DNA from 2 places in the Paenibacillus sp. J22P169 genome. Region 1 is predicted to be linked to the other one. Evidence: riboswitches for the same ligand, from Rfam matches in the RefSeq annotation. Region 1 holds a riboswitch; the other holds the start of a gene.

Region 1 (15,771 bases):
TGCTACCCTTCAATTAACCTTCTGTTACTCTTCTTATACGCTCATGATCCACATGTTCTTCTTGTATATATTCGCGCACATCTACCGCTTAAAAGAAACTTATTTGTCATTTGCATAGCTGGATAACGAGCCATAGTTGCTACACAGTCCGTAGTTCCTTCCGATACACAGACGGTGCAGAACCGCTCCATTTGTGGAACTGCTTCGAGAAATAGAGCGCATCATTAAAGCCCACGGAAGAAGCGACCTGATCGATGGTCATGGCGGTTTGGAGCAGCTGCTTAGCCCGTTCCATGCGGATGTTGAAAAGATACTGCATCGGCGATAAGCCGGTGGATTGTTTGAACATTTTGCACAAATAGGTACGGTGATAGCCCAAGCTGCGAGCGAGGTGCTCGATAGAGACCGCTTGCGTGTACTGCAGCTCTAAATAGCGGATGGCTTGTCCGATTTGGCGTTTGATATCGGTCTCAGCCACTGGCTTGGTAGAAATATGGTGCGTGTTCGTACGTCCAAACTCACGGAGGAGCAGCTTAAGCCAGCCTTCGGATTCCAACTCTTCGAGCTGCGGGAAGTCCGACTGTTGAAAGCTCGAACGAATATGTCGATAGAAATGCCGAATCGTACGCGGATTACCCCCGGATACCACGGCTTGTTGCGGGGATACACCGATTTGGGCTAAGGCGGCACTAGCGCCGCGTCCAGTGAATGCGACCCACACATAATGCCAAGGGTTGACCGCATCAGCCGTATAGGTGAAGAGCTCGCCTGGGAAAATGATGAAGGTATCACCAGCTAGGCAGGTATAGATCTGTCCTCCCGTTTCAAAAGTGCCTGTTCCCGATAGAACGGTGTGCACGAGGAAGTAGTCATGAACACCGGGACCAGTTTTATGTAGGGGAATAGGTTTACCTTCACCGCTAAAAAGCACAGATAAATCAAGATTACTGTGAAGCGGGTTAATACTTATTGCGAAGTAGCTGTGATCCGGATGCATAGGAGCCTCGTTCTGTTTTTAGTTTGAGCGTACCCTATTAAACTACAAATGTCCATATTGGAGTTGTTTCAATCCATATTTTTCAGGGTAGGCTTGCGCTATAGTAAGGATATGATAATAGATGAATTATTGGAGGAGAATCTCACATGTCCAAAATTACTTTTTTAGGTGCAGGAAGCACAGTTTTTGCGAAAAATGTACTCGGTGATTGCTTGCTTACACCCGCGCTGCAAGGCTTTGAAATCGCTCTCTTTGATATTGATCATGAACGACTGCAAGATTCAGCCAATATGCTGAATAACATCAAGAAAACAAGTGGAAGTACATCCATAATTAAAGCGTATACAGACCGTAAAGAAGCGCTAAGCGGTGCCAAATATGTGGTAAATGCGATTCAAGTAGGTGGTTATGATCCATGTACGATTACGGATTTTGAAATTCCCAAGAAGTACGGTTTGCGTCAAACGATAGCAGATACGGTGGGGATTGGCGGTATTTTCAGAAACTTGAGAACGATCCCTGTTATGCTGGATTTTGCTGCGGATGTGCGCGAGGTATGTCCTGATGCACTATTCCTTAACTACACGAATCCGATGGCGGTTCTGACAAATGTAATGAACACGTATGGCGGTGTGCGTACAGTTGGTTTATGTCACAGTGTGCAAGCTTGTATTCCTGATCTGTTTAAGCATTTGGGGATGGATAAAACGGGGGTCAAAGCGAAAATCGCGGGCATTAATCATATGGCCTGGCTGCTCGAAGTGTCCAAAGACGGTGTGGATCTGTATCCTGAGATTAAGCGCCGTGCTGCTGAGAAACAAAAAGAAAAGCATAATGATATGGTTCGTTACGAAATGATGCTGAAATTCGGCCATTATATTACGGAGTCCTCTGAGCATAATGCTGAGTATCATCCGTATTTCATCAAGCGGAATTACCCAGAACTCGTGGATCGTTTCAACATTCCACTCGATGAGTACCCACGCCGTTGTATCGGTCAAATTAGTAGATGGAAGCAAATGCGCGAGGATCTCGTGAACGATGCGAATCTAACACATGTGCGTTCGCATGAGTATGCTTCATACATTTTTGAGGCGATCGAGACCGATGTTCCGTTCAAAATAGGCGGTAACGTCATGAATACCGGCTTGATCACGAACTTACCGCGCGAAGCGTGTGTAGAAGTGACTTGCTTGGTTGATCGCAACGGCGTTACTCCTACGTACGTAGGAGATCTGCCTCCGCAGTTGGCGGCGCTGAACCGCACGAATATCAACACGCATTTGTTGACGATTGAAGCCGCAATTACACGTAAGCGGGAGCACATTTATCACGCAGCGATGCTAGATCCGCATACTTCAGCGGAGCTGTCGATGGACGATATCATCGCGATGTGCGATGAGTTGATTGAGGCACATGGCAAGTGGCTGCCAGAGTATCACTAAGAAAAAGGCCGTGGGGATGGTTGTCCTCACGGCCTTTTTTGGTGTAGATTTCCGAGGACTCCTGGCCATCGACAGTAACTAGTTGGAAGGTACTTTGAACGAAATAACTGGAAAAAATGAAGCTAATTCGATCGAATCTCCAGGTTGATAAGAAATAAATGTAAAAAATACAGTTATTTTCAAGGTTTCGCGTCGGAATTGGCAGATTGCGAAGGATTAGCTGTACCTTTTCCATCTATTCTCAGATATTCGGCTATAAGTGAAAAAATAGATGGCGTTTTTCCAGTTAGTTGTGATTGTTCTGTACGGGCACTTTACCCGCCAAACGCATCGCGAAACGCCTCATTCAAGCTTTCCAGCTCCACGTTCCATATAGGAGCGACCTCGGGTGCAACATTTTCGCCGAACCAGTCGGCAAGCAAGCGACGGTTGCTGCCATTGTCGACGATAAAAGGGAGATTCAGCATCACTTTTTTCACGTAAATGGTCTCGGCAGACTTGATTTGCTCGGGGGTGAGCCATATTTTTAACCGCTTAATGGTCCGATATAGCTCCTTGTTGCATGCTCTCCGAATGGCACGAGCGTTGGGGAGTTGCTGTTTATGCCGTTCACTTTGTTTCTGATACACCATACAGGGATCGACGCTCCTCTCTCTGTTATGTGTATGCACAGAGAGGGCGGAGAGCGACTAGGGACAAGAACCTATTGCGCCCAAGTTCGTGGAGAATGCTTCGCTTTAGCCTCCCGCGGCCCCATATAGGTCATCAGCGCCGGAAGCAGCATGCCTCGAACGAGAAAGGTATCGATGAGGATGCCTGCCGCCATTGCGAACCCAAACAGCAGCAGTTCCTGCAAAGGCTGTGTCATTAAGACACAGAAGGTCGCCGCCAGCACGATGCCAGCTGAAGAGATGACGCCGCCAGTTAACGCGGCGCCACGCTGCACGGCTACTCGCCATGGATAGCGCCGCGCTTCCTCTTGCACCCGAGAGACCAAAATGATGTTATAGTCCACGCCTAAAGAGATAAGAAAGATAAAGGTGTACACAGGCAGACGGTAGCTAAAGGCATCGTGTCCTAATCCGAAATGAAACACACTCCAAACAATTCCCATCGTAGCTGCGTAAGACAGCAGCATGGTGGCCATCATGGTAAGCGCCAATCGAAGGGAGCGGGCCTGCCAGATCAGCATAACGGTAATCAATAGTGTAATGAGTGAGAAAATAACGAACGTATCACGCTTATTCATCGTACGGACATCAAGCTGCTCCGCAGTTTGGCCTGCATAATGCAGGGTGAACTGGCCAGGCTCGAAGCCACTCTGCCTAAGCATGGCATCACTATCCTTGCGTAAGCCGGAGATCACCTCAAGCGCAGCTTGTTCATAGGGATTCATGTTTAGAATCAGTTGAAGCTTCATCGTATGATTAGGTAAATCGGCATTCTCTGGACTTAACTGAGCTTCAACGAACACCGGTGTAAGAGAGCTGACCCCCTCATGCCCCTTAATGAGACTGGTCAATGTGTTCATTTTGGCAATGAAGGCCGTATCCTGTACAATTTCTTTCTCCGACTCCAAAAGAACAGTGACTGGCGCCAATTCCCCCTGCGGGAATTGTGCTTCCAGAATTTCAAAGCCTTGTCTGGAAGAAATATCGCTAGGGAAGGATTTCATGAGATTAAACGAGTAGCGCATGCCTAGTGTAGATAAAGCAGGTGCTACTAGAACGATTATTAGTACAAGAGCGGTTATCCGTGGCTTTGTGGTAACGCGAGTACTTACCCACGCCCAGAATCCGCGAGGCTCTTCATTCACAAGTACCGCATCATCAGTACGTGGAATAAACGGCCAGAAAGCTCTCCGCCCAATCAAGGCAAACATAGCAGGAATTAACGTCATTCCACCGAGTAAAATAACCAACATCGCGATGGAAAAAACAGGCGCAAAGTTATGATAGGGCTTGAACACAGCAGTAAATAAGGTGAGCATGGCAATTAGCACGGTGCCGCCGCTGAAGAAAATGGGTTCAGCCACGTTGGAGAAGGCCTTCGACATCGCTTCGTACTTGGAATCCGTTGTCCGCAGGGCGGAACGGTAGCGCGCAATGATAAATAAGCAGTAATCCGTCAACACAGCAAAAAGCAAGATCATCATGATGGAGAGGGATTGCTTCTCGACGAAAATCCAGCCCATTTTGCCAGCTAAGCCTAAGACTCTATCGACGACTGCATACACCATGCCTGCGATAATCAAAGGTAACAAGGCCAGCAGCGGGGAGCGATAAATGACGATTAAAATGATGAGAATGATACCCAGTGTGGCGAGCATTAACACAAAATCGGCCTTCTTGAAGAGCATAATGGTATCGGATGAGATGCCCGCAGGACCTGTGATTTCAAGCTTCATCGCCCCCAAGCCTTGCTGCTCCGACGTATGACGAATCTGTTCAAGCGTATCGTAGACAGGACCTGATGCCAGATCCTTCTGGAGGGATAGTGTTAACAAGAGCGTTGTACGATCTGCGGAAAATAAGAGCTCTTGCTGCGCGGCAGGCATTTGATGGAAGGGCACAGAATGCGTGACGTATGGCGGTCTCTGATCAGAAGCTAGCCACGCACTGATGCTAGTTATGGATCCACGTTCATCATCCGTGATGGGTTGCTCGGAATGGAACACGAGGATGGCGGTTAAGCCGTCTTGGGAAGGGTAGGCCTCTTGTAATAACTGTTTAGCTTCTTCAGACAGTGTATAGCCAGTTAGGCTGCCTTCACCACCGCTTTGAGCGACATCTTTGGAAGATGGCGCAAATGCGCTTAATAAAAGGATGGCTGCTAGCCAGCTAATGAGTACGATTTTGACACCTTTGGCGCTGCTAACGAACTGGGCAAGACGTGTTAAAGTATGTTTCATGGCAGGTTCATTCTCCTCTCCTAAATCTACTTCAAATAGTAGGAGAGGAATATGAACGGATGATGAATGCAAGATTACATTCGGGGCAGGTGAGCAGTGAAGGTCGTCCCTTTGCCGAGCTCACTCTGGACATGAATGCTGCCTCCGTGCAGCTCTATGATTTTCTGAACAATCGACAAACCAAGTCCGGTGCCAGCACTGGCGCGGTTTCTGGACCGATCCGCTTTATAGAAGCGGGTAAAAATTTGAGGCAGCTCCGCCTCAGACATGCCAATCCCTGTGTCGCGCATCACGACGGTGACCCCTGTCTCTGATGACTGTATCGTAATGTGTAACGAATCATGAGGACGAGTATATTTGATACCGTTCGTAATGAGGTTAAGCCAAACCTGATGCATCAATTGGTGGTCAGCCGAGACGTCCGTTTCTGGAAGATCCAGTTCGATGTCGAGCGCCTTCTCCGACCATTGCCACTCTGTGTGAATGAGAATCTGACGGATTTGTTCATCCAGCCGGTACACAGTACGCCTTATTACATGACTCTCTTTGTCTAATGAGGCTAGCGTTAGAAGCTGTTTGCTGAGAGAGGACAACCTTTTGCTTTCGTCTAAAATGATATGAAGATAGCGCTCCTTCTCCTCCTCAGAGGTCGTCTGATCTAGTATGGATTGGGCGAAGCCCTGAATCGAGGTTAACGGAGATTGGATTTCATGGGAGACATTGCCCACGAATTCCTGCCGCATATCTTCTACTTGTTTGAGCGATTGCGCCATGTAGGTGAAATCTCGCGCAAGCTCCCCGATTTCATCTTGACGGGAAACGTCCATCGTCATTTCGTAGCTGCCGCCAACGATCCGTCGCGTAGCTTCTCGTAATCTTTTGACGGGCTTCACGATGAATTGGGAGAAAATAATGATAAGGACGATGCTGAATAGGAAGGTAAGTCCGAGCAGAAAAGCCATCAGGACGCGCACGCCGCCGATTTGCTGTTCCAGATTAGGCCGAACAAACAAGGCATACGTTTTCCCCTGCACCTGAACAGGAACACCGATACTGTTGCGCAGGCTATTTTCAAAATAACCGATCACCATCAGAACATGACGCTCCTGCAGCATCCCACGGTACGTTTCTCCCGCTAAAACACGATGAATTTGCTCCGGATCCAACTGCGTATGTTTATACGGCGTTCCATAGAAGGTTCCCGCCATCTGCTCATTCACGACATAAAGCTGGAACCCCATATTGGCAATATGGGTGAAATACGTGGCAGGATCGACTGCCGGCATTTCTTCATAAAGAGATCGGATTTCCGTCGTGATCTTCCAGATTTGTTCCTCGTTCTGATCTCTTAATTTCGTTAGATAATACCAATTCGAAAGAAAGAGTGCGAGCACAGAGCTGACCATCGCGATGAGAATAAACGTAACAACGATGCGAAAGTATAATGTTTTCACCCTTCCGTCACCTCAAGCTTGTAACCAAGTCCTCTCACTGTCGTAATCATAAAGTCATTCGTTTTCTCATAAAAACGCTCCCGCAGTCGCTTGATATGAACATCGATGGTGCGGCTGTCACCCTCATAATCCGTGCCCCACAGCATTTGGATCAGTTGCTCACGCGTGAAAATGCGCCCTGGATGACTCGCCAATTGGGCGAGCAGCTGAAATTCTTTGAGCGGCAGCAGCAGCGTTTCACCTGCGATCGTGACTTCATAGCTTTTGCGATTGATGACAGTGTGGCCAAGCGTAATCATCTCCGATGAAACCAGCTGGTATCGTCGTAATAACGCGCGCGTTCGGAAGAGTAATTCTTTCGGCTCGAATGGTTTTACGACGTAATCATCGGTGCCTGAGGCAAAGCCTCGCTCTTTATCTTCGATTTCTCCTTTGGCTGTCACAAGAAGAACAGGAATATCGTAGTGTTCGCGGATTTCCGCGCATAGCTCCAAGCCGTCACGCAGCGGCATCATGACATCAACAACAGCGAGATGGATTTGTTCCGTTTCCAGCAGTCGGGAAGCTTGTTCACCGTCACTTGCTTCAAAGACAGCATAACCTTCTTTGGAAAAGAGGAAGCGCATCAGTTCGCGAATATGGGCATCGTCATCGGCGACGAGTATATGTGTTTTCACTGGGGAAGCACCTTCTTCATTGGGAATCAATTGAGCTTGGCCTCAGTGTAAACGAAAAAAAACCTTAATGCCACTTCTGGTATCGAGCCGCCTGATGATGACGATTCGAGGTAGTAGAAGGATGACTTAAGGTTTCGCTGGAGAGGCATTAATAGACCTCGATATAGCCGATCATCGGACCATTATGGGCCATATCGGTATGCGTCATACAGATGAGTCGATACGTACCGGCTTGATTGGCGGTAAAATGAACGATGGTTTCTTTACCCTTTTTGATTTCACCGCTGATATTAAGTCCTTCGATAAGAAAGGGGTGGCTCTCGCCATTGATACCAAGGATGCTGAGCTTGATGTGCTCACCCTTTTTTACGGGAATTGATCCGGGGTCCCATCGATAGGCTTCGATGGTTTTGCCATCAGCGGTAGTAGATTTGAACTCTCCAACAACCATATGAATGGTGCGTTCTGTCGTGGGTTCGCCTAAGGTTGGCAAGATAGTTGCTCGATTTAGATACAGCCAACCGATAAGAATGAGTAGAAGTGCGGCTGCTAGCTGAACGACATGCTTGCGTTTGACAATCCATACTCGGGACATAGGGTCCGCCTCCTGTACAAGGGTCTTGTACATCTTATGCGGGGGCTTGTCAGCGCATGAATTGGAAATTGCAAAGGCGGGGTCACCACCACTTCGTGGGGTACTGGGTTTTGGTTGCCCGGTGATACCCGCAGGCAACGAGCACGATCAGCGCTGCGCCGAGCAGCACCGGCGTGAGCAGGAAGCTCCAGCTGGCGCCGGTGAGCATCACTAGCAGCGGGTCGGCGCCTGCGGGCGGATGCAGCGTGCGCGTCAGCTGCATGAGCGTGATGGCGGCGCCGACCGCAAGGGCGAGGCTCCACGCGTGCACGCCGAACGCGGTGAGGGCGCAAAGCCCGACGAGCGTGCTCAGCACGTGGCCGCCGATGAGGCTGCGGGGCTGTGCGAGCGGGCTCTGCGGGAGCGCGAAGGCGATGACGCAGGAGGCGCCGAAGGGAGCCATCAGCAGCGAGGTGCTGACGAGGTCGCCGAGCAAGCTGCACAGCAGGATGGCGATGAAGCCGCCGATGCCGGGGATGAGCTTGATGAACAGGGGAGAGAGTTGCGGTCGAAGACGAGTGAACATGGGGTGTGCCTCTTTTCATTGGGATATCTCTGATGTTATCATGGGACTATGTATTTGAATAACGAATGATTTCGATATATGGTATTTGATAATACGATAGGTGGGTGATTCCTATGTTGGAACAGCTGGATGGTCGAAGCATGAAAACCTTCGTTACGGTGATGGAGGAGAAGAGCTTCAGCAAAGCCGCGCTTAAGCTTGGTTATGTACAATCCACTGTCACGATGCATATTCTGCAGCTGGAGCAAACCTTAGGACAATCTCTCTTTACACGGTTGCCGCGCGGGGTTGAATTGACAGCGGCGGGCCGCGAGGTGGCGCCATTTGCATATCGCTTCTTGCAGTTGGGAGAATCCCTGCAGGAGAAATTAACGGGCTTGCAGGAGCCCAAAGGCGTGGTGCGCCTGCGTGCGCTGGAATCGTTCTGTGTGCCGCATCTACCGATGATGCTGCCAACGTTGTTCGAGCGGTTTCCACACATTCAGCTGCAGCTGGAAACGGGCTTTCAACGCGACATTATTCAGGAGGTATCCGCGTATCGTGTGGATTTAGGTATTGTGCCGCGTGATCCCAAGGTACGAAATCTCACTTTTATCCCACTGTTAGTGGATGAATTGGTGTGGGTAGGGGCTCCGGTATTAGTGAAGCGCATCGAGCTAGAAGGCTGGGAAGCAATCGCACAAACGCAGGTCATCGGCTTCGGCAGCCGCTGCATTTATCAGTCGATGGCCTCCCAAGTGTTGGTGGACAAAGGGCTTGCTACTTTTACAGAAATGGCCTTCGACAGCACGGAAATGCTCAAACAGACGATGATGTGCGGCATGGGCTTATCGTTGCTACCTGTCACTTCCGTTCAAAAAGAGCTTGAAGCGGGCAAGCTGCTTCGCGTTGAGTCGGAGGCAGCGATCCCGTTGGAACACGGACTGATTCATCGCGCTGGCAAAGAACTCAGTGCTCCTGTGGAAGCCTGCAAATCGCATATTTTGGCGTATTTCAACGATGAGTTGCATACAAGTAGAGGATAAGAGCCTGTCTATGATAGAATGTGAATGGGATTAGAAAATTTAGGTTTTAGAATAGGCAACACGTACAAGTTAGACCTCATCGGGGAAGTATTAGGCATTTAACAGGAAAAACTACAGCTAATTATGAGGGATTCCACTGAAGATTTAGAATAAACGGAAAATATCCAGCTATTTTGTGGATTATAGGTGATGTTGAGAGGAATGGGCGAATTTACATGGATAAAATCCAGTTATTCTCTTTCTTTTGATCCTATGGGCAAAATGAGATGTACTTTTTCCAGCTAAGTAAGTAGCGAATGTAAGGGAAAGTGAAGCGAAGAGAGGGTTATGGATGAGTGAGTTAATTCATAGTGTTTTGGTGTATTTGGAAGGATTGGGGTACTGGGGGATTTTCCTTGGACTCATGCTAGAGGTCATTCCGAACGAATTGCTTTTAGCCTACGCAGGGTATCTCGTATCCAAAGGTCAAATTAACTTCGTGGGCGCTATGGTTTGCGCGGTCATCGGGGGGACTTTGGCCCAAATCGTGCTATATTGGATCGGACGCTATGGTGGCAGGCCTTTTCTGGAGAGGTATGGGAAATACCTGCTGATCAGCAAGCATCATATCGATGTAGCGGAGAGCTGGTTTAATCGGTACGGCACGGGGATGATTTTTACAGCGAGATTTATTCCAATTGTGCGTCATGCGATATCGCTGCCAGGTGGTATGGCCAAAATGCCTCTAGGGAAATTCTCCCTGTACACGGCTTTAGCCTTAGTTCCTTACTCGTTTTTGTATATTTATTTGGGCATGAAATTGAAGGACAACTGGGAGACGATTGGCGAGTACGCAGGGCCTTATATTAAACCATTGATTATCGCTGCGGTCGTGCTGACGATTCTGTATGCGGGCTATCAATTTTATCTCAAAAGAAAAACGAAAGTCTAGTAAAGTGGATTTGGCGGTTTCGCCTTGCTTTTGATACAATGAATGAGAAAATGGACGATCCTGGGAGGATGAAAACGATGGGTGCGAATCTTGCTAGTAAGTTAGGTACAGGCCTGAAGCCGAAACAGTTTATCGAGAGTATGGAGAAAAATAAAGAGCAGTTTTTGGCGTATTACGATGGTTTTGCATGGGATAATGAAGAGGACAAAGAATATTTTGAATCGTTAAATAATCGCGATGATCTTCGTTGCTTGATTATTGCTGCTGACTGGTGTGGCGATGTTGTTCGCAATGTGCCTGTGGTTTTCAAGGCTTTGGAAGATAGCGGCATTCCAACGGAAGTTCTTATCATTGAACAAAACTATGATGTGATTGATCAGTTCCTGACAGGCGGCGGACGTGGGATTCCAATTGTCGTATTCACGGATACTGGTGGCTTCTCGCTTGGACACTGGGGACCTCGTCCGAAGAACGTACAAGCGGTTATGACACAGTTCAAGAAAGAAAATCCAGATCGCGATGCGGCAGATTATAACGAAAAAATTCAAGTAGCCAGAGCCGAAATGGGCCGTCAATATGGCGAAGGTAACGGATATCATGCTGTTATTGTGAAGGAACTTCGTTCATTGATCGAGTCGTTCTAAAAGGTGAGGGTGGCATCACGATGATCAACATTCAATCTTTCGTCTTGGGTCCGGTTCAGACGAACGCGTACTTACTGTCGAATCCAGAGACGAATCAAGGTATTATTATCGATCCCGGTATGAATCCGAAGTCGCTGATCAAAAAAATTGCCGATATGGATATCGTTGCGATTTTGCTGACACATGCACATTTCGATCACATGGGTGGCGTTGACGAGATTCGTAAGCTCAAAGGCTGTCCGGTGTATATTCATGACTTGGAAGCCGATTGGCTGACGAATCCGAAGAAAAACGGCTCTGCACGCTGGCCTGATCTAGGCGCTCCGATTGTGACGGATCCAGCGGAATTCGCGCTGGATGAGGGACAAATACTGGAGTTCCTGGGCATTAAGCTCAAGGTATTCCATACCCCTGGCCACTCGCCAGGCAGCGTGAGCTTCCTGTATGATAACCACTTGTTCAGCGGTGATGTGTTGTTTAAACTATCGGTCGGCCGAACCGACCTATTTGGTGGAGACAACAATACCCTGCTGGATTCCATTCAGGATAAACTGTTCCTGTTGGATGACGATGTCATCGTCTATTCGGGGCACGGCGCGAAAACAACGATCGGCTTCGAACGTGAGAATAATCCATACGTGTAAGAAGATTAGGACTGCTCCCTCTGATGAGGGGGCGGTCCTTTTTGTATGGGGATGGGGGCTGATCTGTGGCGGGGGGAGGAGTTAGTCGATAAAATCGACCTACTGGTGAAGAACTGGGGTGAGCAGCAGGGAGTTAGTCGATGAAATCGACTAACTGGTTGAGAATTGTGGTAAGTAGCAGGGAGTTAGTCGATGAAATCGACTAACAGGTGGAGAACTGGGGTGAGCAGCAGGGAGTTAGTCGATAAAATCGACTAACTGGTGGAGAATTGTGGTGAGCAGCAGGGAGTTAGTCGATGAAATCGACTAACTGGTTGAGAACTGGGGTGAGCAGCAGGGAGTTAGTCGATAAAAACGACTAACAGGTGGAGAATTGGGGTGAGCAGCAGAGAGTTAGTCGATAAAAACGACTAACAGGTGGAGAACTGGGTTGAGCGGCAGGGAGTTAGTCGATGAAATCGACTAACTGGTTGAGCATTGAAATGAATTTTGCTATTAAGTCGCACATATGCTCGTTCGCCCATGACACCCACCCAATTTATTTATAAACTGGGTATTTACCGTGTGCAACGTAGGTGGTTCCCCATAGACTGATGTTGTAAGCTATTCACCCAACTTCAACAATAACAATCCTGTTTAGCCCGTTTATGTACGTGAAAGTTCCCGGTAGGGAAAATACCAAGGAGGTGCTCTCTCATGGAATATGTAAAAGTTCCGAATTACCCAATGCAACCAATGCCTATGCCAACCCCGATGCCAATGCCAATGCCTACACCGCTACCAGCTCCTGCGCCAATCATGCAGCAACCGATGCACAATAATATCCACCTGCACGCGTCCTACCAACAAACCGAATTTGTTTTCCCGAAACCAGTTCACACGCAAGCGGTTGCTTGTCCTCCGAAAAACAATTCGGCCGCAAGTATCCTTGTACTTTTCATTTTGTTAGTAATCATTACTCGTAGTATTTGTAAATATTAATTTACGGATGTCACGGGTAAAAAGGAAGGTAATCCCACGGGGCCTAGGGTCTTGGTGGGGTTGCCTTTTTTGTTTGCGGCAAAGTACGATCCTATTAAACTACTAGACAAATATAGGATTACCCGCTAGTATGAAGCCATATAACTACATAAATTGCGAGTAAGGTGCACGCTTTGATGTTTCTGTCGAAGGTGCTTAAAAGGGAAGTCAGGTGTAAAACCTGCGCGGTCCCGCCACTGTAAATGCGGAGTTACTTTTCTATCAGGCCACTGTCCCCTTCGGGGATGGGAAGGCGAAAAGTTTACGATGATGCATGAGCCAGGATACCTGCCTTATTTCGTTGTTGCTCTGATTCTCCGGGGGGTGGGAATCCAGTTAGCGTTCTGTAGCCAGTATGGCGCACGTATGTTTGTTTACTCATGAATTAAGAAGGCCACCCCGCCTGAGGGTTGGTCTTTTTTTGTTTTGGCGTGCGATAAATCTTAGCGAAGTAAGGGAGAGAAGTGGAGAGTATGTTTACGAAGTTACAACGCAAAATGATGTCGTCTATCTTAGCTACGCTAATGGTACTATCTGTCTTATTTACTGCCATAGCACCAGCTAATCAAGTTTTCGCCGCGAGTGAAAATCCAGTATCCGTTTCACTTCGAGTGGAGGGGCCGCAGGGTCCTATCAAAGAGGGAATAGCCGAGGGCTCAACTGCTTTAGAGGCTTTAGTAGCTCAAACTGATATTAACACTACTGTCGCGAATAAATCCTTCGGTTCCTATGTGACCGCGATTAATGGGATACAAGCTGCATCATACAGTGTTAATGATGGATGGAACTATGCCATTAAACGCCAAGGTCAGTGGATCATTCCTGATGTAGGTATAGACCAGTATGCCTTGGAAAGCAATGATCAAGTAATTGTCTATTACGGTGATCTCAGTACACAACTATTGAAGTCGATCACCATTTCGTCAACCCCCGTTAGTGCGAACGCCCCCTTTTCCGTAACGGTTACGAAAACAACCTATGATTGGAGTAACACAGGGTTTATAGACTCTGCAGCTGAGGGGTTGAAGGTAAAAGTCGGTGCTGCCGAAAAGTTTACGAATGCTAGTGGTGTAGCTGTGTTTGACCAAGGTGTAGCCGCTGGAAATTATACCGTGGAAGTTACCAATTATCGTTCCGATGGAGCCCCTGGCGTAGTCAGAGGTACGCAGCCATTCATCGTGGAAGCTAAGCCAGAGCCAACCCCCATCGGCCATGTAACGGCTTCTGTTGAGAAATTTACGATAGGACAGGGTTTTTATCAGGAACCTATCCATGTTCCCTTATACGAAGGTGATAATGGCGCAGCTGTAATCGCTCGTGTATTGGGTGAAGGTAACTATCAAAACTATGGCAGTATTGAAGATTCCTTCTATTTATCTAAAGTAAAGGATAGTACGAAGGCTATACAGGTACCTACTTTTATTCAAGATCAAATCAACTTAAATAGCGATCATATTGGTTTGAAGCTGGACGAGCATTGGCTCAGTCAATTTGACTATACGTCCATGTCAGGTTGGATGTATGTTGTAAATAATATAATGCCTGATGTGGGTGCATCTCAGTATATCCCCCATGATGGAGATGTCTTTCGAATTGAGTTTTCTCTTTATGGGTGGGGAGCTGATCTTGGAGCCAACGAATGGCGCTATCTGCCCAACCCAGCGGATAAAGATGCTTTGCTTACTAGAGTAGCAGGAATTAATAGCGATCCGAATAAAGTAACTATTTTAGCGGATACAGCTGTTCGATCCGCCTATGAGCAAGCGTATACGGTGCTTTCAAAGCTAGAGAGTACGCAAGCAAGTGTTGACAGCGCGCTCGCCAGTCTGAATAAGTCATTTGAAAAAGATACGGAGAAGCCAAGCGTTACGGTATCAGGTATATCGAATAACCAAGAAGTATCTGAGGCGAATTTAAGTTTTGGTGTAGTTGTGACGGATAATACCCCTGAGGGTATTACATCGGAAGTAAAGTTGAACGGAACAGTTATTTCTAAAACAGACGGACTCTATGCCCTTGTACTTAATTTGGGAGCCAACACGGTAGTTGTGAAAGCAACGGACTCATCCGGCAATACCAATGAGCAAACATTTGTCATTACTTATAAAATCGACATTAAAAAAGCAGCAAAAGATCACCTGAATAAAAGCCTAGCTTATCTATTACGAACGGTAGACAAACCTGCTTTTGGCACGTTGGGTGGAGAATGGTCTGTCCTTTCCTTGGCAAGAGGTAACTACACGGTACCTGAAGGGTATTACCAATCGTATTACAATAACGTAGTCACCGAAGTTACTCGCTTAATGACATTAAATAGTGGTGTACTGGATAAAACAAAGGGTACTGAGCATTCCAGAGCGATACTAGGACTTGCTTCTATTGGCAAAGATCCAACAAAAGTGGAGGGCTATGACCTTACGTCTGCGCTCTCCGATTACGATTATGTCATTAAACAAGGGATAAATGGTCCCACCTTTGCGCTATTAGCCCTTGATGCCAGGAATTATCAAATTCCTACTGTTGAGGCAGGGAAAAAACAAGCAACCAGAGCTAACTTAGTTGAATATCTGTTAAGCAAAGAAATAAAAAAGGATACAGTTAACGCAGGAGGATGGGGGTTCGGGAGTACTGTCGATTACGATCTAACCTCGATGGCACTTCAAGCTCTTGCTCCCTATTATCAGACGAAACCTGACGTGAAAAGCGCCGGTGATCGGGCAGTTGCTTGGTTGTCTAGCAAACAAGACAATGAAGGCGGCTTTGGATCAAGCAGCGAAAGCGTCGCACAAGTCGTTACGGCATTAACAGCACTAGGCATCGATCCGAGTACCGATTCCAGATTTATCAAGAGAGGCAAATCAGC
Region 2 (15,771 bases), on a different contig from region 1:
TGATTCAACCAAGCCCTACGGAAATCATCATTATGCAAAATACCATGAATATAGGTTCCCCACACACGTCCACCTAGGGTGACTGCTCCATCAGGATGTAGGCCGGATTCGGGATAAATGGAGGCAATTGCGTTTATTTCAGAAATTTGGAATGGAGCAACGATATCTTGTACATATTGCGTCCGTCCCATGTGGATTTCATAGCCATCGATTTCTAAATGAGAGCTATCCGTGGCGAAAAGCGTGCTTACCCCTTGTACCCGAACCGTTCGTTTATCCGGCGTGAACACAGTCTTTGTCGGCAACAGCCCTAAGCCTTCAAGCTCAGCATGCTCCGATTCGTACCTGCCAGGATCCGAAAGTGTGACACCCAGCATTTGATATCCCGCACAAATACCTACGATCCAACCTTCTTCCTCTTGAGCAAAAGAAATGAGTCTCTCAGCTAAGCCTGATTCCTTCAGGTACTGCAAGTCTTCCATCGTATTCTTGCTTCCGGGAAGCAAAACGACGTCCGGCTCTCCCCATTCAGCGAGATGCACAATATAACGGAAATGCACATCCGATTCCTCTTGGAGTGGATCAAAATCCGTGAAGTTAGAAAGGCGAGGCAAGCGAATGACAGCGACGTCCAATTGGTCCGATTTTTTCCCATGACTGTTAGGAGTTCTTCTGGTTTGGGCACGTTTGGAATCGAGTGATGCCGAGTCTTCGTCCTCAATACCCAGCTGCTGTAGATAGGGGATTACGCCGAGAACTGGCTTCCCTGTGCGCTCTTCCAACCAATCCAAGCCAGGCTTCAGTAAGCTGACATCCCCGCGAAATTTATTAATAATAAAGCCTTGTACGCGGTCTCTTTCCTCTGGGGTCAAGATTTCAAGTGTGCCTACAATCGAAGCAAAAACCCCGCCACGATCAATATCGGCAACTAGCAGAACCGGTGAATCTGCCCATCCAGCCAGCCTCATATTGACGATGTCGCGATCCTTAAGATTAACCTCAGCGGGACTTCCTGCCCCTTCCAGTACCACAATATCATATTCGCTGCGCAGGCGTTCCAATGCATCTTTCACGATTGCTTCCGCATGTGGCAAATAGGATTCTCTATACGTCCTTGCATCCAAATCTGCATATGGCTTACCATGAACAACGACTTGTGCGACCATGTCCTGCTTAGGCTTCAGAAGAATCGGGTTCATGTCCGTCGTAGCAACAATGCGGCAAGCATCTGCTTGCACACCTTGCGCCCTGCCAATCTCTTTGCCATCGAACGTGATGTAGGAGTTGAGGGACATATTTTGTGATTTAAAAGGCGCTGTCGGCCAGCCGTCTTGAACAAAAATACGGCATAAGGCCGCCGTAAGAATACTTTTGCCAACATCGGAAGCTGTGCCTTGAATCATGAGAACCGCTGACTTCGAGTCAGGCATGGTCTGCACCTCCATTCCTAGATAAGTCGTTCAACATGTTTTGTAAAGCTTGGAGTAAACGCTCATTATCCTCACGAAGACGAATGGCAACACGACAATAGCGTTCGTTCAGCCCTTCGAATAAAGAAGCATCCCGAATAAGAATCCCTTGAAGCCCCATATGCTGTTGCGCTTGTTTAACGCTAATCCCACTCGACGCAGGAAAAGAAAACAACAAAAAATTCACGTCACTCGGGACAACTTCTAAACCTAAATTACGCAGTTTCTCCATAAGCCAAGGCTTCTCGACGCGCAACCATTCTCTGGTGGACCGCTCAAAGGCCTCATCTTCCAGAACCGCAACACCCATACGTTGTGCTAGGTAATTCACACTCCACTGCACCTGCTGCTGTCGCAATTGCCGGGTGAGATCAGGGTGTGCCACCATAAAACCTAAACGAATGCCTGGGATAGAATAAAATTTCGTCATCGAACGGATCACGATCAGGTCGTGGCTTGTCGATGCAAGCTTAAGCAACGAATGCTCGGACTCCTGAGGGACAAAATCCATAAAAGCCTCATCGAGAACAAGCTTACGCTGACTCTGGAGCAGATTGCTTAGTACGTTGTTAGGAAGTAGTCTACCTGTCGGATTGTTGGGATGCCCAAGGAAAAATAACTCAACAGCTGGCAATACGGCCTCAATGTCAGACCATTGCAGCTCAAATTGATTCTGCGGACGTAACGAAATGTTGGTTAATTCACCACCCGCTTTGTGAACTGCTTCCTCATATTCGCTGAAGGATGGTCTAGCAAGTCCTGTCATCCTTGGCTTCAACACACGTATGATCAAATCAATCAGCTCTGCAGCACCATTTCCAACTAAAATGCTCTCGGGATCAATCCCGTATTTCAGCGATAAGCTTCGGCGGAGATCACGAACAGCAGGATCTGGATATTTGACAATATCGCGCCAGCTCGCAGTCAGAATCTCCTTGACCACTTCAGGAGGCCCAAGTGGGTTCATATTAGAACTGTAATCCAGAAACTGCTCCTTCGGCCGATGAAACGTTTCCTCAGCCGTCCACAGATCGCCTCCGTGTCCGTAACGCTCTAACATAATGCTCATTCCTTTCACGATAAGATTACAGACCTAACCCTACATGCCTATGATGATGATTACTGCTAACAAAAGCACGCTCTCCAGCAGCTCATTTAAAGCGCCATAGGTATCTCCAGTAAGTCCGCCAAGCTTACTGCTGATGTAAGCGGCAAGCCCGCTTCCAACAAGCGTAGTGATGGCCATAAAGCTTAGAACGATGCTCCAGTTGGGTAAAAGAGTTATGTCACTGATGCAAATACATAGCGTAGTAGTTAATAGGGCTACTAAAAGGGATAGCATGACATGCTTGCTGTTAACGCCACGGAACAGACTGCCTAACCCCGAATTCGGCCGTGCGTAAGGCCACATTCTAATGGCTGCAACCATGAACCAGCGACTCCATATCGGTATGAAGACTAAGAAGATAAGCAGACTGCTTCGTCCTCCTAGTTGATGAGCATCCAGCATGGTAAATAGCAAGGAAAATTTTAGTAATAAGTGAAGAACACACACGATGACGCCCATCGCGCCAACGCGGCTGTCCTTCATGATCTCGAGCATTTGCTCACGGGGTCTGTGACTAAGAATGCCGTCTGCTGTATCCATCAGGCCATCCAGATGCAGTCCGCCTGTGAGGACAACCCAGATTGTGAGAAGCAGAAGAGCCGCAGGCATAGCTGGCAACACGTGGATGAGCCCTTCTCCTGTCAATAGAAGAAGCAGCCCGATCACGCAGCCAACAAGCGGATAAAAGACAGAGCTGCGCTGAAATACGCGCTCGTTATAGTCAATCTGCACCGGAATCGGCAGACGCGTTAGGAATTGAAAGGCGGCTAGACAAGCACGCAGCCAGTCTACCAAAGCACGAGTATGACGCACAGGAGTCCTCCCATCACTACAAAACTGACGCCGTAAAGCATGCTCACGGCGTGCACAATATCCCGCTGCGTTCGTGGACGCAGCGGCCAGCCTAGGCGGGCGCGCTCACTCGCCGCGCCGCCATAGACGTTCAGCCCGCCAAGCTCGATCCCGAGTGCTCCGGCTACCGCCGACTCCGGGATCCCGCTGTTCGGGCTGGGGTGTAGATGCGCGAAGCGGCGAATCGCCGCCGCTGCGCGTGCTGCTGAGAGGCCCGGCTTCGCCAGGGCCACGAGGATCAGCAGGATCCCGGTGAGCCGCGCCGGGATCCAGTTCATGGCGTCGTCCCAGCGGGCCGACGCGGTGCCGAAATGACGGTATCTGTCATTTCGGTAGCCTACCATCGAATCCAGCGTATTCGATGCACGGTATAGCATCGCCAGCGGCGCACCGCCGATGAGCGCATAGAACAAGGGCGCGATGACCGCGTCCACGATGTTCTCCGCGACCGTCTCCACGACGGCTCGCGTCAGCTCCTCCTCGTGGAGTGCATCCGTATCCCGGCCAACGATGTAGCCGGTGTACTTGCGAGCATCCGCGAGATTGCCTGCGCGCAGCGGATGGTAGACCAGATACGCGGCGTCCTTTAAGCCTTTGATCGCCACCGTCGTGGAGATGAGCCAGGTTGACACCGCATAACCTAACCAGGGATGAATATCGTTTGCGAAATGTACAAGCACAAGAACTACAAGAAAGCTCAGTGTGATGGTGGAAAGCGTGAGTAGGACACCTTTCATTCGCACCCATCTTGTGTGTTTACCTACTAGCATACTCGCTGTCATTTCTCTAGGATGCAGTCTGTCCTCTACCCAGCGTATCCAGCGGCCAATCATAATAACAGGATGAGTGGGCCATCTCGGATCACCAATCATCCAGTCCAATGCAATTGCAGCAGCCGTCATCCAGACGATTTCCTGCCATGTATATATCCACATATGGGCTTCACCATTCCGTACTTACTTCAAGTATCTATTAGTCGAAAATATAAGCACTGCTCTTTAGTTCCATTGGGATACCAACCGTAACCAGAAACACCTGCTGGCATACTTCAGCTACTCGCTGATTCATCCGTCCAGCCAAATCTCTAAATTGACGGCCAAGTGGGTACTCAGGCACAATACCGTTGCCAACTTCATTTGTAACTAGGATGAGTTGTCCACTGTAGGAGGACACGACGTCCACAAGCTCATCAATTTGCGTTGTAACGAGTTGCGCTGCATCGCTCATGCCTTCGTAGTGGAGCAGCCAGTTCGTCAGCCACAACGTTAGGCAGTCTACTAAAACCACAGCACCCTCGCTGCTCTCGTGCAGCTGCTCAAGACAAACCTGCAGCGCATACGGCTCCTCCCGGGTTTCCCAAGGGAATCCCGAGTGAAGCCTCTGCTGCTGGTGCAGACCAACCCGCTCCCTCATTTCTTCATCGTAGATGTGGGAGGTCGCGATATAAACCCCTCGCTGGCAGCGATGCATCGCCAGCTTCTCCGCGAAGGAGCTTTTGCCGCTGCGTGCGCCGCCTGTTACCAGAACCGCCATCGTGTCGCCTCCTTCTCTCTGCTTGTTACTCCCTCGAAACGCCTGCGCTTTCGAAAGTCGCCATTTCCTTCATGATCTTGCCTGCGGCATCGATCAGATTAAACACAAGCACTGCGCCCGTGCCTTCGCCTAGTCTCATATCCATCTGCAGCATCGCTGCGAGGCCAACCGACTCGAGCACCTTCGTATGTCCCTGCTCTTGTGATAAGTGCGAGGCGAGCATGTAGGACGCGCTTAGCGGGGCTAATCGGCTCGCCACGAGGGCCGCTGTCGACGAGATGAAGCCGTCGACGACAACTGGGCAGCGATGCTTCGCTGCGCCCAAGATCACCCCAACAAGTCCGGCTATCTCCAATCCGCCGACCTTGCTTAACACCTCAAGCGCAAAATCACCGCTTGAGCCTTCACTTGCACTTGCACTTGCACTTGCACTTGCATTTGCACTCGCACTCGCCCCCCGCCCAAACAGCCCATTCACGTCCAGCGCCGTATTCACAACCGACTGCTTATGCAGCCAAGTGGCATCGTCGATGCCCGTTCCACGGCCTACAGCAAGGCCAGCATCTAAACCAGTCAACGCACACAAAATTGCTGCGCTTGCCGTTGTATTACCAATCCCCATTTCGCCCGTAGCGAAAAGTCGATAACCTTTTGCCACCAAATCATCCACAATCTCACTGCCCGCTATAATCGCTTCTACTGTCTCCTCCAGGGAAAGCGCCGCTTCTTTCGCCATATTGCGCGTACCCTTTCTAACCTTGCGCGATACGAGATTCGGATGCTCCAAATCCGCATTGACCCCCATATCTACACAAACCACATCCGCTCCAGCATGTCTAGCTAATACATTTACAGCTGCCCCGCCATACAGGAAATTGAGCACCATTTGAGGTGTCACCGCCGCTGGAAAGGCACTGATGCCTTCCTCGCAAACACCATGATCACCCGCCATGACGATAACCGCTTTTTTCTCAAAAGTCGGCATCACTTCCCCTGTAATCCCTGCAACTTGGCGTGCGATATCCTCAAGTTTCCCTAAGCTTCCTTGGGGCTTCGTCAATTGGTTCAAATGATCATTGGCTTGATGTGCCACCTCATGATGGATAGGCTCAATCGCGTTAATCAAGTTATTCAGTCTGTTCATTTATCTTCATCCTCCGGAATCTTTTATTTGCCTGGTTGTAATAAGATCTGAGGTACCTCACTCACAGGGTGCTTAAGTACAATTGGCTCTGTTCCGTACACCTCTGCGATTTGCTCACTCGTAATAATCTCTGCTGGCGTTCCAATAGCGGTTACCCGCCCCTCGTGCACGATCATCAATCGCGTACAATATTGGGCTGCCAAATTCAAGTCATGCAGCACAGCTACAACCGTAAGCGCCGTTTCTTGCTGCCAGCTTCGAATGAAATCCATCATTTGTATTTGATAACCGATATCTAGAAAGGTGGTGGGCTCATCCAGCATGAGTAAGCTTGGTTGCTGTGCCATTACTTTAGCCAGTGCAACACGTTGACGTTCTCCACCACTCAGACGCTCAATTGTTCGATCAACGAACGTTTCCAGCTCAAGCTTTCTAATAATTGCATCAATGAGTCCATCCGCTTCTTTTGTATCTTCGCCAAGCCAATTCTGAAACGGATAACGCCCCATTTCTACGACTTCACGAACAGTGAACCCAACGGGAGGCAACGCATCCTGCTGAAGAACAGCGAGCCATTTGGCCAGCTCCTTTCGCGAATACGATGATACTGGGTTTCCTTTTACACACACTTTCCCATGCAGGACAGGATCCATGCCAGAGAGAAGTCGAAGCAGGGTTGATTTCCCGCTGCCATTGGGTCCAATGATCCCAAAAAACTCCCCCTGCCCAACCTCAAAGCTCATATTATCCAACACCTGTTGCTCTCGAAAGCTCTGAAAAAGCTGCTCCACTTTAATCATTGTGATCAACCTCTTAACGTTTTCTTATCTTTATGGAGCAGATAGGCAAAAAATGGCGCACCCAGAAACGCCGTGATCACTCCGAGAGGAATTTCTGTAGGACTAAGGAGAGTTCGAGCCAAGGTGTCCGCCCACAACACATAAATCCCACCGCCTATTGCAGATAAAGGAATGATTAGTCGATAATCTGGACCAACCAACAGTCGCACCAAGTGCGGCACGATCAGTCCAACAAAGCCGATTACCCCTGCCACAGACACAGCTGCAGCCGTGATCAACGTCGAAGCAATCAGTACAATTAATTTCGTTCGCTCCACATGAACACCGAGATGAGCCGCTTGACGCTCCCCCAGTGCAAGCAGATTTAATGATCTCGCATAGCTTAACAGAATTACGACACCTATTACGAGATAGGGTGAAATCATATACGTATATGTCCATCCGCGCATCGCTAGACTGCCCATGAGCCAAAAAATAATTTCATTAATCGTTTGGTTTGATATTGCAACTAAGAACGACACGAACGCGCCAAGAAATGCTTGCATCACAACGCCGGATAGAATCAGCGTCTCCATCTTCAGCTTCCCTTCAATCATCGCCAGTTTCAATACCAAGAGCAGGGAGATAAGCCCCGTTACGAAAGCCACAATCGGAATCGACCATTGTCCGAACCAGGCGAATTGCAGCCCAAAATATATGAGAAACGCTGCCCCTACAGAGGCTCCTGAAGATACGCCCAGCGAGTAAGGATCGGCGAGCGGATTGCGCAGAACCCCTTGGAAACCAGCGCCAGCTATGGAGAGTACTGCCCCAACAAGAATACCCAGAAGCACACGAGGGATTCGTACTTTATTTATGATTTGTTCCGAGGATTGCGGCCATTTCACTTCAATATGACTTCCTACCCAAGGAAGATGTTTCGCCAGAATCCCCACAATATGTGAAATTGGAAGCTGAGCTGAGCCGATGGATAAACTCACCACAATAGAAAGAAGAAGGAGTATAACTCCCACTCCTCCCCCTAGCATCAATTTTCTTTTCATTATTTCACCAATTCAGGATAGATCCCTTTCGCCATTTCCAGCAGCCCGTCTGTCAATCTCGGACCTGGACGACTTACGGAGTTCTGATCGAGACCAATCACTCGTTTATTTTTCACGGCATCAATGGCATCCCACCCACCGCGCGTACGAATAATTTCTTCTAACGGCTTCTTACTTTTGATGTCGATGATCCCATTTGCGAATAAAATGACGTTCGGGTTTTGCTGGATGATCTTCTCTTCACTGATCTCATACCAGCCTGCTTTATCGCCAGCTACGTTAATTCCACCTGCGATTTTGATTAACTCATCCATGAACTCTCCGCTTCCCACGGTCCAGCCTGGTGCAAATTCCATGTACACTTTTTTCTTATTCTCTTGTTTCACGTCTTTTACAGCATCGATAACCTTCTGACGATCCGCTTTCATTTTTGCGACAACTTTCTCTGCTTGCTCTTGATGATCGGTAATAAGTCCGAACGTTTGAATATTGTTCATCGCATCATCTAACGTTTTGGGCTCTACTTTAAAGACATTAATGTTCATCTTACGAAGTGCCTCAACCGAGTCTGCCTTCATGGAAACACCTGTGAAAATCAGATTTGCATTGGAAGCAATGACGGCCTCCATATTTGGTTTCGTGATGCTGCCCAGCTTCGGCTTCGTTTTAGCCGCTTCGGGATAATCATCGAAATCCGATACACCGACAATATTTGCTTCAAGTCCTATCGCAAACAGCGCTTCTGTCTCTGATGGCGACACGGATGCGATTCGTTCTGGCGCTTTGTCGAACGTAAACTCTTTGCCTGTCGCATCCTTCACCTTTAAAGGATAGGTCGTTTTCTTTGCAGCTGCAGGTGCTGCCGACGATGTTGTAGTTGGTGCCTTCGTCCCTTCACCGCCAAGTTTGGACGGATCCGTTAATTCTGCTTCCTTCTTAGCACAAGCTGTTAAAGAGATCGCTGTCGCAACTGCTAATGTAAGAATAAGACCTTTTTTGAACCTGTTTTGTGTCATCACATAGACCCTCTTTCCTTATTTTCGATCTTCAGCCAAATAAAAAAAGTCCCCTTGTTCACTAGGAACAAGGGGACGATAAATCGCGGTATTGGGCAACGAACTGACGTGCGCTGCTTCCTGATTTAACGCGATCCTTTTCCTCGAAGGATGTTGTATCGGCACCATAGGCAGGTATCCTGACTCTTCAGACTTTCGCAAGACTGAATTACAGTGGCGGGACCGTGCCGGATTTGAACCGGCTTCCCCTAAACTAATAACCTTCCAAGTGGAAGCTTACCAGTACCTATAGTTGCAAATTATACGATCAAGCTATTTGTCGATTATAGACGTTCTCTTATTTTTGCGCAATAATCTTAAGGACTTTCAAAGCCTCGTCCATTTTCGGAGCATTCTGAGGAATGAACGCAAATAATCCTTTACCTTCATACCCTTGATCCTTCATCCATTTGTTGCCTGTGAGCGGAATGCCATACAAGTGCTTCTCCGCTGCTTTACCTTCTTCTTTGATTTCGATAACCCCATCTGGGTAATCCGAAGGATTGATCGTGTTATCCAATGACACAAATCCCGCTTGATTGCTCAAGCCCTTGAACTGCTCTTCGCCCAAGATGAAGATGCCGTTACCGCCAGCAGCTAGCTCAACAATCATCTTTTCCAATGAAAAAATAGGAGATGTATTTAGCTTTACTGTCGGCAGTTCTCCCACTTTATCTTTCAAAGATACTTCCAGCTTTTCCGCCGCTTCACTTGGAAAACCATTAGGTCCCATAATAAATACCGATACATCTGCTTTCGGTCCACCACAAGCGGTCAGCAGTATCAGCATCATTCCTAACATAACAACGCATAACCATTTTGCCTTCATGTATGTAATTCCCTCCGTAAGTACTCTCTCTTATCGATAGTCGCCAGAAAAGTCGGTTTTCACCGACTTTTCTTTCCAGATGTCATATATTCATTTATTTTTTGATCCAACATTGTGCTTAATTCGACAACCTCATCAGATGTCATTTCTCGACCTTCCATGACCATCTGTTCCATTTTTCTTCTCAACGTGTTGATCTCTTCTTCGAGTTTATTCAGGGAATTTTGCTTCTTGGCATTTCTGGTCAGCCAACGCTGTCCGAACTCTTGCTCTCGAATTTGAAATTGCTTCTGAAAGTTAGTAAGCTGATATTCCATAAAAGCCACGCTCATCCCTCCTTACTCTTAGAATACCAGTTTTCGTCTCCTATGAACATATGAATTTATGAAGAATATTATAATTTCCTTAAGAAATTACCGATTCTCTCTAATGCTTCATTCAGTTGGGAAACACTATAGGCATAAGAGCACCGCAGGAATCCTTCTCCACCTAAACCAAATACATCACCAGGCACTGCAGCAACCTTCGACTCATACAAAAGTCGTTGTGCAAATTCCTCAGAAGTTAGCCCTGTTGCGACAATACTTGGGAACGCGTAGAATGCGCCCTGTGGTTCATGGCATTCGAGTCCTACTTCACGGAAGCCTTTGACAACTAATCGTCTCCGCTGATTATAGGATTCAATCATCCGGTCTTTCTCTTCCAATCCATTCGTTAACGCTTCATGTGCTGCTACTTGCCCCATGACAGGTGCACACATGACCGTATATTGGTGAATCTTGGTCATAGCCGAGATAAGCTCTCTGTGACCGCAAGCATACCCCATGCGCCAGCCTGTCATCGCGAAAGCCTTGGAGAATCCGCTAACGAGAATCGTCCGATCCTGCATTCCTGGAATGGCTGCGAAGCTCACATGCTTCTGACCATAAGTCAATTCCGCATAAATTTCATCGGAAATGACAATCAGATCATGCTCTTCGACAACTTTGGCAATCGGCAGCCAATCCTCATAGTTCATAATGCCGCCAGTCGGATTGCTTGGGTAGCATAGGATTAAAATTTTGGAACGTGGCGTAATCGCATCACGAAGCGCCTTTTCCGTCAGCTTGAACTGATCCTTCGCGAACGTTTCGATCCCCACTGGCACACCGCCACTAATGGCCGTGATTGGCGAGTACGAAATATAACAAGGCTCTGGAATCAGAATTTCGTCTCCCGGTGTAATCAATGAGCGCAGTGCTAGATCAATAGCTTCACTGCCGCCAACTGTTACGAGCACTTCATTCGATGGCTCATATTTCACTTTAAAGGATGTATACAAATAGTTCGCAATCGCTTCGCGGAGCTCAGGAATACCAGAGTTTGGCGTATATTTGGTTCTGCCTCTCTCTAAGGAATGAACAGCAGCTTCCCGAACGTGCCAAGGTGTAGAGAAATCCGGTTCGCCCACACCCAATGAGATGATATCCTCTTTACTGTTGCTTACGAGATCAAAAAACTTCCGAATGCCCGACGGCTTCATTTCACGTACCGCAGGAGCGAGGTAGTCCTGCATCGATTTTTTGCTTGATTGAATCGTAGTCTCATCCTTGATCATAGCGCTACCTCTCCCTTATGGCGATACAAGCATTCGATGATCATCTTCCTGATCTTCGAAAATAATGCCGTCTTGTTTGTATTTTTTCAAAATAAAATTCGTTTTTGTAGAAAGCACACGGTCAATTGGCGACAGTTTGTTGGAAACGAAAGAAGCTACTTGTTTGAGCGAGCTTCCCTCAATCTCTACGAGTAAATCATAAGCTCCAGACATGAGATAAACCGATTTGACTTCCGGATATAAATAGATCCGTTCCGCAATCGCATCAAACCCGCGCCCGCGCTCCGGCGTAATTTGCACTTCAATTAGGGCGGTAACCTTTTCGTCATCTACTTTGCTCCAGTTTACGACTGTCGCGTATTTGACAATGACCTTATCCGCTTCCATCTCGCTTATCGCTCGCGCAACTTCGTCCTCCGCCGTTCCTAACATGGTGGCGATCAGATCCGCGCTCCTGCGGGCGTCTTCCTTTAGTAAATCGAGAATTTTAAGCTTCAAAGTATCCATGGTTAAACCTACCTTTCTGAGATATGTTTCGTTCATCCATTCATCTTACAATGAATCGCTGTCCTAATTCAATTACTGATCGCGGAAGATAGGCAGAATATTTATATATATTTGAAAATTCCACTTCGATTGACAAAATAAAAAGCCACTGGATGACCCTCCATGTGGCTCTTAACTCCCTTATTCACCTCATACGAGGTTAAAAAAGATCCATACTTAAATACCGTTCACCTGTATCTGGCGCAATACAGAGCACGCGTTTGCCTGCCCCTAACTTCCTTGCCACTTGTATCCCTGTCCATACCGAGGCTCCAGCTGAAGGACCGACTAGGATGCCTTCCTTACTTGCCAAATCCCTCATCGTTTGGATGGCATCCTCATCCGTCACTTGCACAATTTCATCATAAACGCTGGTGTTCAAAATAGCCGGAACGAAGCCAGGGCTTGTACCCACGAGCTTATGAGGTCCTGGGCTTCCACCAGAAAGTACAGGTGACCCCTTAGGCTCTACGACATAAATCTGGATATTCGGCAGCTGTTCCCGGAGTACCTCGCCCGTTCCCGTAATCGTGCCGCCCGTTCCCGAAGTTGCGACAAATGCATCTAGCCGCCCCTCCATTTGCTGCAAAATTTCAGGCGCTGTCGTTATTCGATGAATACTTGGATTCGCCGGATTTTCAAACTGTTGAGGGATAAAGCTGCCAGGAATTTGATCCCTTAGCTCAATAGCCTTAGCAATTGCACCTGGCATCCGCAAAGCGGCTGGCGTTAGAACGACTTCGGCGCCGTAGGCTTTCAGGATATTTATGCGTTCCTTACTCATATTATCCGGCATAATCAAAATCGCTTTATAGCCCTTGGCCGCCGCGTTCATCGCAAGTCCGATCCCTGTATTTCCGCTTGTAGGCTCAATAATTGTCGCTCCTGGTCCAAGGAGACCCGATTTCTCAGCCTGCTCAATGAGATTCCATGCAGCACGATCCTTCACGCTTCCGCTCGGATTGAAATACTCCAATTTCACGTACAGCTCAGCAGCTTCCGGTTCCAATAAACGGTTTACGCGCACCGCGGGGGTATCTCCGATCAGCTCTGTGATGCTATTCACCATTTTTGGCGGCATTGGTGCCCCCTCCTCATCCCATAATCATGCTACTCACATTTTCATGTGAAAACCTAGTCCCTGTCAAGGCTTGGATGCCCGTAGCTGATTTCGTATGAATACCCAAGAGAAGAATGTCGAGCTTCCGATTGCCAGCAGCAGCACATTGATGACGAGCGGCTCCTTACTCCAAGAAATCACACATATAAATATAAGGACGCCACATACTCGCCCCACATTCAGTGACAACTCACGTAAGACAATGTATTCTTCCCTTTGCTTCGCACTCTGATCATCCGATCCAATCAAATCAAAGACAATAGAAACCATAGGAATAGAGTACATTGGGAAAAAGAGCGCTGACCCTATCCCAAACATCAGCAATGTACTGAATGTTATCTTCCAAAAAAACGGTAATATCACGAGAACAACCATAACCGAACCTATGAACATACTCATTTTGCGAAAAGAAGGTCGAATGAAACGACCTGCTGCCCAGAAGCTCACTAGCGCTACGGATGAAGTAATTAGAGCGAAACTACCTAAGCTTGCCTCACTTGAAGTCGATATGTACACGAGTAAACCGATCATAAAGCCAAATACGCCCTCACGAACTCCCTGAAAAAGTAAAGCCAGACTTACTCGCTTCCACGGTGTTTCCGCTTGTCTCAATATCCGCAGCGGCAACAACCATTCGTAGGTTCCACTCAATTTTCTTTTTTTCAGAAAAAAACTAATGACTACACCTAATACAAATATACCTAAGGAGATAGAAAAGATGAGCCGATACCCCGCTCCATCGCCTAAATTGACAATGAGTAACCCTGAAATCCACGGAGCAATAATGCCAGCTCCTGCGCCCAGTAGTCCGACCCAACCATTGAATCGATCCCGGTTATCAGGATCTGTCACTTCAAAGTAAACGACGTTGAAGGCAATCCAGAACAAGCCTACAGAGATCCCTTGGACCATGCCTAACCAAACGAAATAGTGGACACTGCTAGTCCCCATCCAAAGCACCAGCATGTAAAAACACGCTGATATGGATACACCAGCACGTAAGCAATTCATTTTATTATGTTCTTTCACCCATTTTCCAGCTAACCAAAAAGTAATAGCCATCGTTAAATGGGTCGTTAATGTAAACCAACCGATTAACGTAAAATCGTTTTTGGCTTTCCATAAATAAACGCCGACAAATGTACCTGATAAGGCATTGGCTCCGCCAAATAGCGCATGAACAACTAGCAAAAGGATCGCTTGAGCATCCAGCTTCCCTTTGCTTTTTACATTCGTTTGATTCGTTTGCATACGCCTCCTCCTCACTTAGATTGAATATTGGCTTTTGTTAAGCTTCCCCTTTAGAGTGAAAATATGAGGCGAATGCACGCAAAAAAACCGAATCCATAAGGACTCGGTTCAATTTAATTGCGATTATTCCGATTTGATTCGTTCAACCATTAGTAAACGGTCTGTATCTGATAGTACTTTTTCCACCCGGAAGCAAGAAGGACACACATATACATCCGTCGTGAACGGACCTGTTAGGAACGCACTTCCTAACGTCTTAGGGATACTTGGCGTGAAGGAAGCTCCGCTCGTCACTTCTGTTCCTGCAAGGAGCAAGAATTCATGACAATTCGAACACTCTGGTGCTTCTTCCTGTTCATCTGTTAATTGTTGGACCTTTTCACCGTACTTATCTAGCGGCTCATCGGAATCATCCCAAGCCAATGATAAATCCTCGTCGGATTCGGCATATTCTTGCTCATTGAAACGCAGCTTTTGACCTGTTTGCTTAACCTTCAGATCAATACTGCGGTAATCATTCAATTCATTAAAACAGTGTGGACACTCGTCTTCTGGTCCAATCTCAGGATCCCAAACGATCTCTGTCTGACACCACGGACATACGACTTCTTCATTGCTACTCATTGCGAAATCCTCCAGCTAATTGCATCTAGGCATATTTCCATACATAATAAACCCCTGCCGCTACAAACACAAGCGCGATAGCAAACAAGGTTCCCCACAGGTATTTCATTCTTCAAGCCTCCAAGACTATGTATGATACTAAGTTACACATGCTCCAACCACATAGGATAAGGACACGGATAACGTTAAGGACAAGAATCCAACCGCGCGATTATCCTTTTTAATTTCCTCATCAATTTTGAAATAAGGCGTTAGAAACTCAAAAATAAAGTAAGCAACCAACAAAAGCACGAAGCCATAGCCAGCCCATACAAGAGAGTGAATCATGGTGTCATTGTTTAAAATGGCAAAGCGGAACAAGTTACAAATCCCAAAAATTTTCCCACCAGTTGCCATAGCGACCGATAAATTACCTTTTTTAATTTCAGCCCAATCGTCATACTTCGTAACCATTTCAAAAATGGTAAGGAAAACCACAAGCGCGACCACTGCTACAGCAAAAAAAGCAAGCGTTGCTAAATACGGGTTACTTAACAAGACATCCACCTCTTCGTTCATATCATCTCCTGCCTTCCTTTACACAGTAGAGAGACTTTAACTTCGATTAAAGATCCCTTAATCCCTATATATGGTAGTAGAGACTGAGTATGACTCAGTCTCTCGCAGGTACACCTAGTATAACATTAGGATTGTTTTTTTTCAGCAAGCTTTGCTCGCATAGCTGCCAGTTCATCATCGATTCCACTGCTGCTTGCGCCTAAACTATCCAACTCATCATCTAAGCTGCGGTTTTTCGCACG

What was found. Region 1 has a riboswitch for cobalamin ahead of AC58QG_RS18050 (S-layer homology domain-containing protein). Riboswitches for the same ligand answer to the same signal wherever they lie in the genome.
Region 2: it holds a riboswitch for cobalamin, as region 1 does, so the genes downstream of both, AC58QG_RS26195 (ABC transporter substrate-binding protein) here and AC58QG_RS18050 (S-layer homology domain-containing protein) in region 1, are expected to answer to the same signal.

The regions. Positions count from the first base shown of each region.
Region 1 covers NZ_JCAUAO010000003.1:19,564-35,334, forward strand. The annotation lists gene AC58QG_RS17985 (AraC family transcriptional regulator) at 140-997, opposite strand; gene AC58QG_RS17990 (alpha-glucosidase/alpha-galactosidase) at 1,144-2,442, shown strand; gene AC58QG_RS17995 (dehydrogenase) at 2,757-3,074, opposite strand; gene AC58QG_RS18000 (MMPL family transporter) at 3,146-5,353, opposite strand; gene AC58QG_RS18005 (sensor histidine kinase) at 5,428-6,807, opposite strand; gene AC58QG_RS18010 (response regulator transcription factor) at 6,804-7,484, opposite strand; gene AC58QG_RS18015 (cupredoxin domain-containing protein) at 7,633-8,079, opposite strand; gene AC58QG_RS18020 (HPP family protein) at 8,162-8,644, opposite strand; gene AC58QG_RS18025 (LysR family transcriptional regulator) at 8,758-9,669, shown strand; gene uptA (undecaprenyl phosphate transporter UptA) at 10,001-10,600, shown strand; gene AC58QG_RS18035 (thioredoxin family protein) at 10,678-11,244, shown strand; gene AC58QG_RS18040 (MBL fold metallo-hydrolase) at 11,265-11,888, shown strand; gene AC58QG_RS18045 (hypothetical protein) at 12,585-12,869, shown strand; cobalamin riboswitch at 13,015-13,218, shown strand; gene AC58QG_RS18050 (S-layer homology domain-containing protein) at 13,382-15,771, shown strand, end outside.
Region 2 covers NZ_JCAUAO010000007.1:48,361-64,131, reverse strand. The annotation lists gene AC58QG_RS26235 (cobyric acid synthase) at 1-1,430, opposite strand, end outside; gene cobD (threonine-phosphate decarboxylase CobD) at 1,423-2,538, opposite strand; gene cobS (adenosylcobinamide-GDP ribazoletransferase) at 2,569-3,390, opposite strand; gene cbiB (adenosylcobinamide-phosphate synthase CbiB) at 3,366-4,364, opposite strand; gene cobU (bifunctional adenosylcobinamide kinase/adenosylcobinamide-phosphate guanylyltransferase) at 4,402-4,962, opposite strand; gene AC58QG_RS26210 (nicotinate-nucleotide--dimethylbenzimidazole phosphoribosyltransferase) at 4,988-6,106, opposite strand; gene AC58QG_RS26205 (ABC transporter ATP-binding protein) at 6,130-6,906, opposite strand; gene AC58QG_RS26200 (FecCD family ABC transporter permease) at 6,912-7,949, opposite strand; gene AC58QG_RS26195 (ABC transporter substrate-binding protein) at 7,949-8,965, opposite strand; cobalamin riboswitch at 9,118-9,270, opposite strand; gene AC58QG_RS26190 (hypothetical protein) at 9,303-9,833, opposite strand; gene AC58QG_RS26185 (aspartyl-phosphate phosphatase Spo0E family protein) at 9,893-10,150, opposite strand; gene AC58QG_RS26180 (aminotransferase class I/II-fold pyridoxal phosphate-dependent enzyme) at 10,228-11,430, opposite strand; gene AC58QG_RS26175 (Lrp/AsnC family transcriptional regulator) at 11,446-11,937, opposite strand; gene cysK (cysteine synthase A) at 12,137-13,057, opposite strand; gene AC58QG_RS26165 (MFS transporter) at 13,121-14,347, opposite strand; gene AC58QG_RS26160 (hypothetical protein) at 14,471-14,971, opposite strand; gene AC58QG_RS26155 (DUF350 domain-containing protein) at 15,110-15,529, opposite strand; gene AC58QG_RS26150 (PspA/IM30 family protein) at 15,655-15,771, opposite strand, start outside.